DNA from 2 places in the Mesorhizobium sp. M0037 genome. Region 2 is predicted to be linked to the other one. Evidence: predicted binding sites of a transcription regulator. Region 2 holds the regulator's gene; the other holds the start of a gene.
What was found. Region 2 encodes LexA, which represses DNA repair genes until DNA is damaged. Its sites were predicted from a motif close to TGTTCNNNNTGTGTTCNG; they were not measured.
Positions count from the first base shown of each region.

Region 1: the regulator LexA is predicted to act here: its motif matches at 5,124-5,141, upstream of ssb (single-stranded DNA-binding protein).

Region 1 is NZ_JAMYVB010000001.1:641,211-648,638, reverse strand. Features, by position in the region: gene gyrA (DNA gyrase subunit A) at 1-713, opposite strand, end outside; gene NKJ78_RS03340 (helix-turn-helix transcriptional regulator) at 937-1,788, opposite strand; gene NKJ78_RS03335 (hypothetical protein) at 1,876-2,412, shown strand; gene NKJ78_RS03330 (VOC family protein) at 2,447-2,824, shown strand; gene NKJ78_RS03325 (MarC family protein) at 2,931-3,560, shown strand; gene NKJ78_RS03320 (OsmC family protein) at 3,605-4,030, opposite strand; gene NKJ78_RS03315 (DUF2306 domain-containing protein) at 4,054-4,452, opposite strand; gene ssb (single-stranded DNA-binding protein) at 4,490-5,023, opposite strand; gene NKJ78_RS03305 (hypothetical protein) at 5,234-5,635, opposite strand; gene NKJ78_RS03300 (ArsR/SmtB family transcription factor) at 5,769-6,083, shown strand; gene NKJ78_RS03295 (SRPBCC family protein) at 6,080-6,547, shown strand; gene NKJ78_RS03290 (ATP-dependent Clp protease proteolytic subunit) at 6,577-7,185, shown strand; gene NKJ78_RS03285 (hypothetical protein) at 7,332-7,428, shown strand, end outside.
Region 2 is NZ_JAMYVB010000001.1:754,754-762,181, forward strand. Features, by position in the region: gene gltA (citrate synthase) at 1-389, opposite strand, end outside; gene gltX (glutamate--tRNA ligase) at 571-1,992, opposite strand; gene arr (NAD(+)--rifampin ADP-ribosyltransferase) at 2,455-2,871, shown strand; partial or broken gene NKJ78_RS03970 (ComEC/Rec2 family competence protein) at 2,978-5,433, shown strand; gene lexA (transcriptional repressor LexA) at 5,427-6,209, opposite strand; gene NKJ78_RS03980 (GntR family transcriptional regulator) at 6,415-7,179, opposite strand; gene kynU (kynureninase) at 7,348-7,428, shown strand, end outside.

The sequences.
Region 1 (7,428 bases), 110 kb from region 2:
ATGCCGGAACGGCCGAGCACGATGCCGCCGGTCGGGAAATCGGGACCCGGAATGATCTCCATCAGCGCCGGCAAGTCGATTGCCGGATTGTCGATGATGGCGATCGCGCCGTTGCAGATCTCGGCCAGATTATGCGGCGGAATGTTGGTGGCCATGCCGACGGCAATGCCCCCGGAACCGTTGACCAGAAGGTTGGGGAAGCGCGCCGGCAGCACCTTCGGCTCGGTGTCGGAGGCGTCATAAGTCTCCTGGAAATCGACGGTTTCCTTGTCGATGTCCTCCAGCAGCTCATGTGCGACCTTGGTCAGCCGCGATTCGGTGTAGCGCATCGCCGCCGGCGGATCGCCGTCGATGGAGCCGAAATTACCCTGCCCGTCGATCAGCGGCACGCGCAGAGACCAGTCCTGCGCCATGCGCACCAAGGCGTCGTAGATCGAGGCGTCGCCATGCGGATGGTATTTACCCATCACGTCCGCGACCGGGCGGGCCGATTTCACATATTTGCGGTTCCAGTGGTAGCCGCTCTCATGCGCCGCATAGAGAATGCGGCGGTGCACCGGCTTCAGGCCGTCGCGCACATCGGGCAGCGCACGGCTGACGATGACGCTCATGGCGTAAGAAAGATAGGAGCTCTGCATCTCCTCGATGATGGAGATGGGCTCGATGCCGGTGGGGCCGCCGTCGGCGCCGCGCGGGGGTTTTTGGTCGGTCAAATCGGATCACAATCTAATCAGGAATCACTGACCGCTTATATAGGAAGCACGGCCGAAACTCCAATATTCGTGGTGCTTTTCCAACGACAATTTCAGTGGTAATTTCAAATGGATAAAGCTGATTGCGACGATTTGGCCATAACGCATTTCGCCGCCGCCAGGGCAAAAGCCTGCGATGGACCGTTTTCCAAGCCAAGAGCGTATCAGGAGGCAGGCGGACGCATCAGCGGGTAGCCACCCGCCGGGCGCGATAGTCGCCAGGCGTTTCGCCCATGACGCGCCGGAAACGGCGGTTGAACGTCGACAAATCGTTGAAACCGGCCTCGAAGGCGATTGCCGAGATGGCATCGCCTGACATGCGCAGCCGCACCGCCGCGCGGTGCAGCCGCGTTCTCAGCAGAAACTGATAGGGCGTCATGCCGGCGACCTGCCGGAAGGTGCGCAGGAAATGATACGGGCTGGTCGCCGTCGCGCAGGCAAGCTCGGAAAGCGAGACCGGCCTGTCGGCATTGAGCTCGATCTGCCGCACCGCCTCGGCAACCCGTTTCTGGTCGCGGCGGCTCGGCGGTCGAACGCCAGGCACCGCATCGCTGGCCACAGGCAGTGCTGCGCCGGCAACAGCCAGTGCTGCGCCGGCAATTCGCAGGCCAAGCTCCTCAAAGGCGTCGATGTCGACCATCTCGCGCGCCGCTTCCGCCTCGGCCAGCAGCGATGCGAGCGCCGGCAAGGGCGGCATATGCGGCACGCCGAAGGCGAGCTTGCTCGCGCCGGACACGTCGCTGGCGATGCGGTCGAGATAGGCCGGAGCGAAGTGGAAGGACAGGCAACGGTCGCCGGCGCCATGCTCATGCCCGCATTCATAGCAGGCGCCGACATTGCCGAGCAGGATCGCGCCCGGCGCCAGCATGGCGGCGCCTTGCCTGGTGCGGTAGCGGAAGGTGCCGCTGGTGACAGCGGCAACGCAGAAGGTGTCGTGCGCCTCCTCGAACGGGCGGTCGCCGGCGCCGGCCGTGCACAGCACGTCACAGACATACCAACCCTGCCCCGATGCCAGGTTTTGTTCGCTCGTCGTCATGGCTTGAAAGATAGCAATTTTTCCCAAGCGCGACACCCGGTCGGGGCCTATCGCTTGCAGCCTCCTGACATAACGAAGGCAGCAAGTATGATCGGTACATCCTCCTTTGCCGAAGCGCTCCACAGCGACGGCCCCAATCCCGGCCTGGCTGAAAAGCTGGATCTCTACGGCCGCTTCGTCGGCGCCTGGACATTCGATGCCACGCGCCATCTCGAGGACGGCACGGTTCTCACCGGACGCGGCGAGGTGCATTTCGGCTGGGTCCTGGAAGGCAGGGCGATCCAGGATGTATGGATCCTGCCCGCGCGGGATGCCGGCCCCTCGCCTTCTCTCGGCAAATGGACTTTCTATGGCACAACGCTGCGGGCCTATGATCCCGGCTCGGATGCCTGGCACATCTTCTGGAGCGACCCGCGCAACCAATACTACAGCCGCCAGCTTGGTCGCGCCGAAGGCGACACGATTGTCCAGGTCGGCGCTGACGGCACTGGTTCCTCGGTTCGCTGGAGCTTTTCGCGCATCACCAAGGACGGCTTCCGCTGGCTCGGCGAGCGTTCGCACGAAGATCGCAAAACATGGCGTCTCGAAGTCGAGTTCCTGGCGCGCCGCGTCGCCCAGGACTGATGACGCAACATATTGCAAAAAGGTGACAAAAAGCATGCTTGACCATGTCTCGATCGGTGTCCGCGACACCAATTTTTCGAAGCCCTTCTACGATGCCGCGCTAAAGCCGCTCGGTTATTCCTGCCTCAGCCAGTCGCCAGGCTCACTGGGTTATGGTGCGCAAACCGTGGCGCTGTGGGTGAACGACGCGGCGCGGCCAGTGCCATCGGACGAGAAGTCCGGTCTGCATTTCTGCTTTACCGCGCCGACGAGGCAGAGTGTCGTTGCCTTCCATGCCGCCGCCTTGCGTGCAGGCGGCAGCGACAATGGCGCGCCGGGCCTGCGCGCCGACTATGGCGAGAACTATTACGCTGCCTTCGTCGTCGATCCCGACGGCTATCGTCTGGAGGCCTATTGCAACGCTGCCGCCTAACATAGCCGGCGTCTCCGGTATCGGCATCTCAGACGGTTCCCACCGGCCAGGCTTTGCTCTACCACTATCGTGGCGCAGGGGTCCGGCCCGGCGGGAGGGGTCAGCGATGCCGAGTTTCGACAGCCTGTTCAACGCCTTCGTCACCATTCTGGTGACCATCGACCCGCCAGGTCTCGCGCCGCTCTTCCTCGCGGTGACACGCGGCATGAACCGCGAGGAACGTCAGCAGGTTTCGGTGCGCGCCTCGATCATCGGCTTCCTGGTGATGGCGCTGTTTGCGGTGGCCGGGGCGTCCATCCTGTCGGTGTTCGGCATCACGTTGCCGGCTTTCCGCGTCGCCGGCGGGTTTTTGCTGTTCTTCATCGCGTTCGAAATGGTGTTTGAGCGCCGCCAAGACCGCAAGGAGAAGATCGGCGACGTCGCCATCACCAAGGACATGATCCACAATATCGCGGCCTTCCCGCTGGCGATCCCGCTGATCGCCGGCCCCGGTGCGATTTCGGCGACCGTGCTACTGTCGGGCTCGTTTCAGGGTTTTGCAGCACAAGCGGCGCTGGTCGCCATCATTTTCGTCTGCCTTGCCATCACCTATCTGGTGTTCGTGCTGGCGGAGCGCATCGACCGCATCCTCGGCCAGACCGGCCGCTCGATCCTGACCCGCCTGCTCGGCGTCATCCTGGCCGCGCTTGCGGTTCAGTTCGTCGCGGATGGCATCAAGGCGCTGATGGCGGGGTAAACGGCAGCCCTACTCCCTGCTCCCTGCTCCCTGCTCCCTACTCCCTACTCCACCGCCGTATCGACGACCTCGAAATCGTGGGTGATGACAGCCGTCTTGGCCAGCATGGCCGAGGCCGAGCAGTATTTCTCGATCGACAGGTTGATGGCGCGCTGGACCTTGTCGTGCGACAGCGCGTGGCCCGTGACGATGAAATGCATGTGGATGCGGGTGAAGACTTTCGGGTCGGTTTCGGCCCGGTCGGCGTCGAGTTCGACAACACAGTCCTCGATCGCCTCGCGGCCTTTTTCGAGGATGTGAACGACATCATAGGCCGAGCAGCCGCCGGTGCCAATCAGCACCAGTTCCATCGGGCTCGGACCCGGCGTCTTGCCTTCCGGCCCGGAGGCGGTTCCCAGCACAACCTTGTGGCCGCTGCCGGACCCGCCGACGAAGGTGCGCTCCTCGACCCATTTGATCCGGGCTTTCACGGCAATCTTCCTTTCAGAAAGCGTCACTGGCCGAAGACGACCGTGTGCATGATCCGCCCCGGCAGCAGCGTGAACACGCCGGCGCCGATCAGGGCGAAAACATACAGCGATATCATGACCCTGCGATGTTTGGCGACCCGATGCATATGCGCGTGCCAGACCGCCAGCGGCACGGCGATCAACACTAAAATCGACAAGAGATGGATCGGGCTGAACGGACCGACGAGGCGTATCTGCTGGATCCAGAAACTGGAGATGGCGACGACCAGCATCAGCGCCGCCCAAGTATAGCCGACGACACGATGACGCGTCGTGCCTTTCGGCAGCGCCAGTTGCGTAGCGCCAATGGCCAGCGCGGCAAGGGCCGCGAAGGCGTGCCATGGAATGGGAGGGCGCGCCGATAGAAGCGATCCGAGCGACATCGCGCCCTCTCCTCAGATATCGCTGACTACCGTCAGCTCAGAACGGGATTTCGTCGTCCAGTTCGCGCGACGAGCCGCCGCCACCGCCCCCCTTGGAACCGCCGCCACCGCTGTTGCCGCCGCGGTTGAAGCTCTCATTGGGGCCAGACTGGCCGAAATCCGAGCCACGGCTCGCGCCGCCGCCGCCGGCATAGTTGCCGACCTGACCGCCGCCCTCGCCGCGAGAATCGAGCATCTGCAGCTCGCCGCGGAATTTCTGCAACACGACTTCGGTCGTGTACTTGTCGGCGCCGGTCTGGTCCTGCCATTTGCGTGTCTGCAGCTGGCCTTCGACGTAAACCTTCATGCCCTTCTTCAGGTACTGCTCGGCGACCTTGGCGATCTGGTCATTGAAAATGACCACGTTGTGCCATTCGGTCTTTTCCTTGCGCTCGCCGGAGTTCTTGTCGCGCCAGCTTTCCGACGTGGCGATGCGGATGTTGACGACCGGGTCACCAGAATTCAGGCGGCGGATTTCAGGGTCCGCGCCGAGGTTACCGACCAGAATGACCTTGTTGACGCTACCCGCCATGACACTTCTCCGCGCTCATCCGAAACAAATTTCAAGTCGTTCACCTTACAGGCCGCGGACAATCCTGGCTTGCCCCGGCTGGCTTTTCCCACAAGGCTTTTGTTCCCTTTTCGTTCCTATACTGTTAACCACGGATTGTCAAGGAATGGCAGCAATCGCCGACGCGGGCGCGTGGATTTAGCTGACACGCAGCGGCGAGAAGCGGTGTCGTCAGCGCCGTTTTTTAGCTGGTCGCAACGGACCGAAAAAGCCGCTCCACTCCATGCCCATGGTATGGGCGCGCTGTGCGATCACGGTTGGTGCCGACATCAGCCCGACTGCAGGTTCAGATTTCAGAGCCGGGTCATTCAGCAATTTCCCGATCGCGCGGCCGTGCCACCAGACCTGAGCGACGAGCGCCGCTACCACCGCGATCAGGCCCCAGGTCCCCAATCCTTCGCCGAAGATGTAAATCCCGTATGGCGGCGATAGCGCCGTACCCAGCTTGGCCAACAAGATCACGGCCACGAAACCGATGACGGCGATGGCGCCTATACCGAGGACGAGGCGGCGATAGAGCCTCAGAGCCTCGTTGAGGTTCTCGGCGGACGAAAGATCGACGTTGGAATTCATAAATACTACTCCTGCCTCGCGATGATCGGCCCATCTTGTTCCCCGTGGATTAGAGGCCCGGCAGGATCCAATCAATACCGGGCATTCAAAACACCCCTTGCCAAATCGATAAGTATCGACTTATGCTTTTGCCATGATCGAAGCAGAGACTTTTCGCGCCCTGGCCGACCCGACGCGACGCGCCGTCTACGAGCGGCTGACTTCCGGCGAGATGAGCGTGTCGGAGTTGCGCACTGGCATGAGCGTGTCGCAGCCGGCGGTGTCGCAGCACCTTGCCGTGCTGCGCGGCGCAGGCCTGGTCAGCGAAAGACGCGCCGGCCGCAACGCCTACTATCGCGCCGATCCGCAAGGGCTCGAGCCGCTGCTCGGCTGGATCGAACGCTACCGCGCATTCTGGCCGGAGCGCATCGAAAGACTGAAGGCCGTTTTGAAGGACATGGACCAATGACCGACGAAAAGCAGACGCAGACCGCCAAAGATGCCCTCGCCTTCGAATGCGATCTGCCGGACGCACCGGAAAAAGTGTGGCGGGCACTGACCGTGCCGGACCTCTTGGCGGAATGGATGATGCCGAACGACATCAATCCGGAAACCGGCAGCCGCTTTGCCTTTGCCGCGCCTGAGAAGCCGATCCAGTGCGAAGTGCTCGATGCCGAACCGGGGCGCCTGCTGCGCTATTCCTGGCGCGAGCGTTCCGGCGACGCCGACCGCGAGGAGCTGGAGAGCATCGTCACCTTCACACTCGCCCGCACCGTTTCCGGCGGCACGCATCTGCGCATCGTCCATGACGGGTTTGTCCTGACGCCTGCGGTTGCGATGGCCGGCGCCGGCTGCCGGCTCTCGCTGCGCGCATACAAGCCCAAACCGCCTGTCGCCGCCAACGCGCCACGCCTGTTGCTGTGCGCTGCCTGAACCGGAAAAATCAAAACGGAGACAATGAGATGAGCGGCTTTGCCAATCTGGTGCCGATGGTGATCGAGCAATCGAGCCGCGGCGAACGCGCCTTCGACATTTTCTCGCGGCTGCTGCGCGAGCGCATCATCTTCGTCAATGGCGAGATCAATGACGGCATGTCGGCGCTGGTCTGCGCCCAGCTCCTGTCGCTGGAATCCGAAAACCCCGACAAGGAGATCTCGCTTTACATCAACTCGCCGGGCGGCGTGGTGACCAGCGGCTTCGCCATCTACGACACGATGCAATTTGTCAGTTGCCCGGTATCGACGGTGTGCATGGGCTTTGCCGCCTCGATGGCCTCGTTCCTGCTGATGGCGGGAACGCCGGGCCGGCGCATCGCGCTCCCCAACGCCAGCATCGTGCTGCACCAGCCTCTGGGCGGCTTCCAGGGCCAGGCCTCCGACATCCAGCGCCATGCCGAAGGCATTTTGCGCACCAAACGGCACATGACGGAACTGTATGCGCAGCATTGCGGCCGCACCTATGAAGAGGTCGAACGCACGCTCGACCGCGATTTCTTCATGACCGCCAAGGAGGCCAAGGAGTGGGGCCTCGTCGACCATGTGTTCGACACCCGCAAAAAGGCGGCGGCCTGATCGGCGGATTGAATGCAGGCCGGTGTTCCCTCAATTTCAACGCCGCTGGTCTGGCCTCGCCTTGAGCGCGGCACTATAGTCTTGCCATGCGCTACCACCTGAACAGACTGACCATAGCCATTGCCATCACGGCGGCGACGTCGAGCATGGCCTTTGCCGGGGGCAGCACCAGCACGTCGCGGAAAGGCGCCCTGCCCGGCGTGACCGGCGACTACCGCATCGCCAAGCCCGCGCCGCAGCCGG
Region 2 (7,428 bases):
TCGTGCACCATGGTGTGGCGCGTTACCCGGTAGTCGAAATCGTCCTTCTGCGCCTTGGTCGGCAGTTCGCCGTAGAGCAGGAGGTAGCAGACTTCGAGGAAGTCGCCATGCTCGGCCAGCTGGTCGATGGGATAGCCGCGGTGAAGCAGGATGCCGGCATCGCCGTCGATGAAGGTTATCGCCGACTCGCAGCTCGCCGTCGAAGTGAAGCCGGGATCGTAGGTGAAGGCGCCGGTGGTGTTGTAGAGCGCACCGATGTCGATGACGTCGGGCCCGACCGACCCGCTTCGCACCTTGAATTCATGCGTCTTGCCGGCCAGTTCGAGCGTGGCAGTCGACGGGTGCGTCGTCTTGCTGCCGGTTTCCAGTCTTGTCGCAGCTTCGCTCATTCTCAAACTCCTTCATGTTCCTCATGCCGGCAAGGCAATTCCTGCAAACGACACGTCGAAATCACCGGAATGCGCGAACTCGCCACCGCATTTTGGGAGGTGCGTGCCTGATTGGGCCAAGGCCTAATGTTGCACTGCGAAACCCGCCTTTCAATGCCAATCTTTTTGGGCCAGCTCGCTCCTAATCGATTTGATCCGCAATCCGGGCCAGGCTTTCCTCGCGGCCAAGCACGGCAAGCACGTCGAACACGCCGGGCGAGGTGCTACGGCCGGTCAGGGCCGCCCGGAGCGGTTGGGCCACGGCGCCGAGCTTGTGGCCGCCGGCCGTTGCGAACTCGCGCACCGCGGCTTCAGCCGCGGCAGCCGACCAATCGCCCGAAACAGTCTGCAAAGCGGCATGTGCGCCGCGCAGGATCGCGCGCGCGTCGGCACTGAGCAGTGCTGCCGCCTTCTCGTCGATCGGCAGCGGCCGCTCGACGAACAGGAAGGCCGCGCCATCGGCCAGTTCCACCAGCGTCTTGGCGCGCTCTTTCAGGCCCGGCAAGGCGGCCAGCAGCTGCGCCTTCCTGGCGTCGTCGAGACGGGCGGCGATAGCAGATCCGCTTTCCAGGTATGGCAGAGTGGCGACGAAAATGTCGAACAGCTCGGTATCGGCCATCTTGCGCATATGCGCGCCGTTGATTGACTCGAGCTTGGCGAAGTCGAAGCGCGCCGCACCCTTGTTGACATCGCCGATGTCGAACCACGAAATCATGTCCTTGATCGACATGATCTCGTCGTCGCCATGGCTCCAGCCGAGCCGCGCCAGATAGTTGAGCAGTGCCTCGGGCAGATAGCCCATGGCGCGATAAGCCTCGACACCGAGTGCGCCGTGCCGCTTCGACAGCTTGGCGCCGTCGGCGCCGTGGATCAGCGGGATATGCGACATCGACGGGACGTCCCAGCCCATGGCGTTGTAGATCACCGTCTGGCGCGCGGCGTTGGTCAGATGGTCGTCGCCACGGATGATGTGAGTGACGCCCATGTCATGGTCGTCGACGACGACGGCATGCATGTAGGTCGGATTGCCGTCCGAGCGCAGAATGATGAAATCGTCGAGGTCCTTGTTGGGGAAGCGCACCTCGCCCTGCACACGGTCGTGCACCACGGTTTCGCCCTCGGTCGGCGCCTTGATGCGGATGGCGCCCTTGGCGCCGGGAGCCTCCGAGGGGGCACGATCGCGCCACTGGCCGTTGTAGCGCGGCGGCAGACCCTTGGCGCGTGCGGCCTCGCGCATCGCCTCGAGCTCGGCAGGCGTCTCGTAGCTGTAATAGGCCTTGCCCAGGCGCACCAGCTCCTCGGCCACCTCACGGTGGCGCGGCGCGCGCTCGAACTGCGATATGGCCTCACCGTCCCAGGAAAGGCCGAGCCAGGTCAGCCCATCCAGAATGGCCTGTGTCGCCGCCTCGTTGAAGCGTTCGCGGTCGGTGTCCTCGATGCGCAGCACCATCGTGCCGCCGGTGTGCCTGGCGTACAGCCAGTTGAACAGCGCCGTGCGCGCGCCGCCGATATGCAGATAGCCGGTGGGCGAGGGGGCAAAACGGGTGACGACCGTGTCGGACATGGAATTCTCGGGAACCTTGGAAAGCGGGGCGTGATCGCGCGGACTTTCGCGCTTTGCGCGTTCATGTAGCATAGGGGGTCTGGGGCGCAAGGGGCAGACCCGATGGCTGGACGTGGCCGGGGCACGTCGGCAATTATCGGTTGCGTCAACTGGCGCTGGAGCCTTGTAGCACCAAATCTGTTCGCACCTCCGCGCAACCTCGTTTGGCAGCAGCGTCAATGTCTGGGTTTCATTCGGCTGCAGCGTCCGTCACAGTGCCTGGAACATCGCTGCGACGGTGGTGCCCCCTCTGACGAGCGGACATTTCTTCACGGAGGCGGCACTGCCCGACTACAACGCCGCCGTGACAGCGTTGGCTTGGTCACGCATATTGACCTTTCTGCAATCATTATCGTGAACACCGCAACCTGTGTGCAGTCCGGTCTCGCCACTAAGGAGGCATGATTGAAAGAAGGACTACCGATGACCAGAAACGCCGACCATACGGAGGGTGATCCGTTCTACCATGGTACCCGGGCGGATTTGAAACCCGGGGATCTGCTGAGCGTCGGCCACCCTTCCAATTTCAGAGGTAAACCACTGTCATGGATCTATTTCACCCAGACACTGGAAGCCGCCATCTGGGGAGCAGAGCTTGCAACGGGTGACGGTCGTCAAAGGATTTACATCGTAAAGCCGACGGGGTTTTTTATGGATGACCCTAACCTGACCGATAAAAAATTTCCCGGTAATCCGACGAAATCCTACCGCTCCCGTGATCCGTTACTCATCCTGGGGGAGCTCGCTGAATGGCAGGGTCATACACCCGAACAATTGAAGGCAATGCACGATGGGCTTGCTCGCCTGAGGGCGGAGGGCCGAGATATGATTGAGGATTGAGCGTCCTTGGCGGGTCAATTCCGGCGCGGTGGACGCGACCGCACGGACTTTCGCGCTTTGCGCGTTCATGTAGCATAGGAGGTCTGGGGCGCAAGGGGCAGACCCGATGGCTGGACGTGGCCGGGGCACGAAGGAAGGCGAAGGCGCCGAGGCAAGCGTCAGCGAACGCTCGCTGTTTGCCGATAGTCCCTATGCCGAGCCGCTGCCCCTCGCGCTGCCTGAGCCGCATCCCGGCGTCGCTCCTGCGCTGCCCGGTCACGCGTTGCCGGCGCAAGTCACAGCGCCCGGATCTATCGCCCGTCTGCGCAGACGGCTTCGCCGTCCGTCATGGCCCGCGCTCCGCCGCAGCCTTGCCGTGGCCGCCAACACGGAGCTCGACCGGGGCGTCGCCTTCCTGCTGGTGCCGGTTTTCCTGGCGGCCGGCGTCATCATTTATTTCTCGCTGGCCGGCGAGCCCGGCTTTGCGCAGCCAATCGCCATTGTGGTGCTGGCGACATGTTGCGCTGTCGCCACGCGACCTCGGCCGAGGACGCATCTGTTCTGCATGGCCGCGATGCTGTGCGCGCTCGGCGTCGTCGCCGCCAAAGTCGAGACCTGGCGCGCCGGAACGCAGATGCTCGGCTCCGAGATCCAGACACGGCTGACCGGCCGCGTCGTCAGTCTCGAACAGATGGAGAGCGGGCGCATCAGGCTGACGCTTGACGTGGTTTCGACCGCTTACCCCAAGCTGCGCTACGCCCCGGAGCGGGTCAGGCTCTCGGCGCGGACCGTTCCCGCCGATATGACCGCCGGCTCCCTGATCACCGGCTATGCCAGGCTGTTGCCGCCGACCGGTCCGGTGCGGCCGGAGAGCTACGATTTCTCCTTCGACAGCTATTTCACCGGTATCGGCGGCAGCGGCTTCTTTCTCGGCAATCCGAAAACCATTGCTACGCAGGGACCGCCGCCGCTGACCGCGCGGCTTTCCTCGGCAATCGAGAACGCGCGCGAAAACATTGCCGACCATATCAGGGGCAAGATCGGCGGCGCCGAAGGCGAGATTGCCGCGGCGCTGATTGTCGGCGTGCGCGCCGGCATCCCGGACGAGGTCAACGAAGCGATGCGGCGCACCGGCATCTACCACATCATCTCCATCTCCGGCCTGCATATGGCGCTGGTTGCCGGCACCATCATGGCGTTGCTGCGCGGCGCCTTTGCGCTGTTTCCGGATTTCTCCTCGCGCCGGCCGGTGAAGAAATATGCAGCAGTGGCAGCACTCGTCTCCATCGCCGCCTATCTCGTCATTTCAGGCATCGTGGTGGCTGCCGAGCGCAGTTTCATCATGCTGGCGGTCATGCTTGTCGCCGTGCTGTTTGATCGCGCCGCACTCACCATGCGCAATCTGGCGATCTCCGCCATGGCCGTCATCCTGGTGTCGCCGCACGAGGTGGTCGGTCCCAGCTTCCAGATGTCGTTTGCCGCCACTGCCGCCCTTGTCGGCGCCTATGCCGGCTGGGCCGATTACCGCGCCGACAAGGTGAGAACGCCACCGGCAAAGCGCTCCTTCGTCGGCTTCCTGTCGCGAAAATTCGCGCTGGCCATGGGCGGCCTCGCCATGACCTCGATCATCGCCGGCAGTGCAACCTTGCTGTTCGCCATCTGGCATTTTCAGCGTGTGTCGCCGCTCAGCCTGATCGCCAATCTGGCCGTGATGCCGATTGTATCGTTGATCGTCATGCCGTTTGCCGTGCTCAGCGCGCTGGCGATGCCGTTCGGCGCCGACGGACCGTTCCTCTATGTGATGGGCAAAGGCCTGACGGCGATGATCGCTATATCGGCCTGGATTTCCGAGCGCTCGCCGGTCGACGCCGTCGGGCTGATCTCCATCCGCTCGGTGCTGTTAGTGGCGGTCGCCCTCGTCATCGCCACCATGGCCACCACCTGGCTCAGGTTGGCGGCCGTGCCTTTCGCGCTGGCCGGCCTGTTGACGGTGCCGCAGGTGCTTACGCCAGACGTGCTCATATCCGAGGATGCGCATCTGGTGGCCATGCCGATCGGTGGCGGCGAACTCGCCCTCAACCGCGAACGCTCCAACGAATTCACCACGGACAATTGGAAACGGGCGCTGCGGGCCGAAACCATTATCCCACCTGAGATTTTCGAGGCAACAGATACGCGGTTCGATCTCGATCCGCTCGATCTGACGCCCGGCTCGCCCTTCTATTGCACCGGCGATCTCTGTATCGCCCGGCACCCTTCCGGAGCCATTGTAGCGCTTGCGAAAGACCGCAAGACGGCGCGGCCGGCCTGTGCCTTCGCGAGCCTGATCGTCATCGATGACGCCACCGCCTACAATCCGTGCCGCGACCCGCTGGTGCTGGTCGTGACGAAGAAACAGCTGGCCCGCGACGGCAGCGCCGCCGTCTTCTTCGATCCGCAATCGGCAGCTGCAGCGCCAACCATCCGCTCGCCGTCGACAAGCCGTATCGCCCCTGGCACGAGCAACGCCGCTTCTCCCGCGAAGCGCGCGGCCTGCCGCCTTACAACCAGCGTGAAAAGTACAAACCCAAGCCGGCTCAGTAGCGCCGGATCAATCCGACAAGCTTGCCCTGCACCTTCACCCTGTCCGGTCCAAAAATGCGGGTCTCGTAGGCCGGGTTGGCGGCTTCCAGGGCGATCGAGGCGCCCTTGCGGCGGAAGCGTTTCAGGGTCGCTTCCTCATCGTCGACCAACGCCACCACGATCTCGCCGGGGCTGGCTGTGTCGGCATTGCGGATGATGACCGTGTCGCCATCGAAAATGCCGGCCTCGATCATCGAATCGCCCTTGACCTCGAGCGCGTAGTGTTCGCCGCCCATGATCATATCGGGCGGCACCGAGATCGAATGGGTCTGATGCTGGATGGCGTCGATCGGCACGCCGGCGGCGATGCGTCCCATAACCGGGATTGAAATCGCGGAAACGGCATCGTCATTGCCGGCCGACATCGAACGCGACGGCGAGCCCGGCTTGATCTGGCGGCCGAGACCGCCTTGGCCCAACGCGCCTTGTCCTTGGCCGCCTTGCCCTTGGCCGGTTTGACCAAGACTGCCCTGAATGATGCTCGGCGAAAACTTCCTCGCCGCATTGAGGCCTGGTGCGATCGAGTCGGGCAGCCGCAGCACTTCCAGCGCGCGCGCCCGGTTCGGCAGCCGGCGAATGAAACCGCGCTCCTCAAGCGCCGTGATCAGGCGGTGGATGCCGGACTTGGAGGCGAGGTCGAGCGCTTCCTTCATCTCGTCGAAGGACGGCGGGATTCCGCTCTCCTTCAGGCGTTCATGGATGAACATCAGAAGCTCATGTTGTTTGCGCGTCAGCATCGCGGCCCCCAAGGGTTCTGAAACCAGAATCAGAAAAAACAAACCCAGAACAAACACTATCTGTTCCAGTTGTGTTCCGCAACCTTTTAAAGTTTAATGAATGTGTTGACGTTTTGTTCAGCGTAACGTTCGGCGCTGCGAGCGCCGCCTGCGCCCAGTTGCCAGCAACGGGGTGAAACGAAGACAAAGTGCCCTGCGTCGTCGGCTACGATCGCCGCTTCCTTTTCGGACGGGGCTGCGCAGCATCCGCGCGGGGTTCTCTCTGGGCATAGACCCGCAGCGTGTAGCCGATGTGAGCGGTCATCAGAGTTTTCGCACGTTCGACGTCGCGATCGAGGGCCGCTTCCATCAGGGCGGTATGGTGTTCGATCGCCACGGCGTCGCGCAGGGCCGCCACGGCCTTCCGGTGTCCGTCCGTGCGGCCGGCGGCGGCGCGCAGCGTCGGGGCCAGACCCAGAAAGCGGTGATGGCGATGCAATTGGTCGGAAATCGTTGCATTGAAGCGCAGCAGCCAGCTGGATGTCGCGGCACTGAGCAGCGCCGCATGGAAGGCATCGTGTTTTTCGTACCACGCGTCGACCGCATCATCCGATGGATCGTCGAGAACAGACCCGCACCGTGAGAGACGATAGTGGGCGGCAACGACCGCGTCTTCCCACTCACGGTCGCCCTTCTCGATCGATTCCACCAGCAGGGGCAGTTCGACCACCAGCCGCGCACGCGCCAAATCCTCGAGCTCCGCCCGAGAGACGGGAGCGACCGCAAACCCGCGGTTGCTGATGGCGGTCACAAGCCGTTCCGCCTCCAGCCGCGACAGCGCCTCGCGCAACGGCGTCCAGCCGATGCCGTAGGTGTTGCGCAGCGTGCTCAGCTTCAACGGCGCGGCAGGCGCCAGCCGGGTCGCAAGAATATCGCGCCTGAGCAGGCGATAGGCCACTTCCGTCTTCGAGGTCTGCTCGTCATCCAGCATCGTGATCCATCAGACATAAACGCTCGGGCGGATCATTATATATCAAAGCCTTTCAGTGGGTGAATTATATATAATGTTTGACAGTTCAAGGGCGACCACTCAAGATCGCCGGCATGTTTGGGCGGCAGGCTCCGCCGCGCGCGTTTGTCCATGGAGGGGCGCCGGATCATGAGCACGACACCCGATCTCGCTACAATCGAAGCAATGGATGCCGCCGATCCGCTGCGCTCCATGCGTGAACGCTTTGTC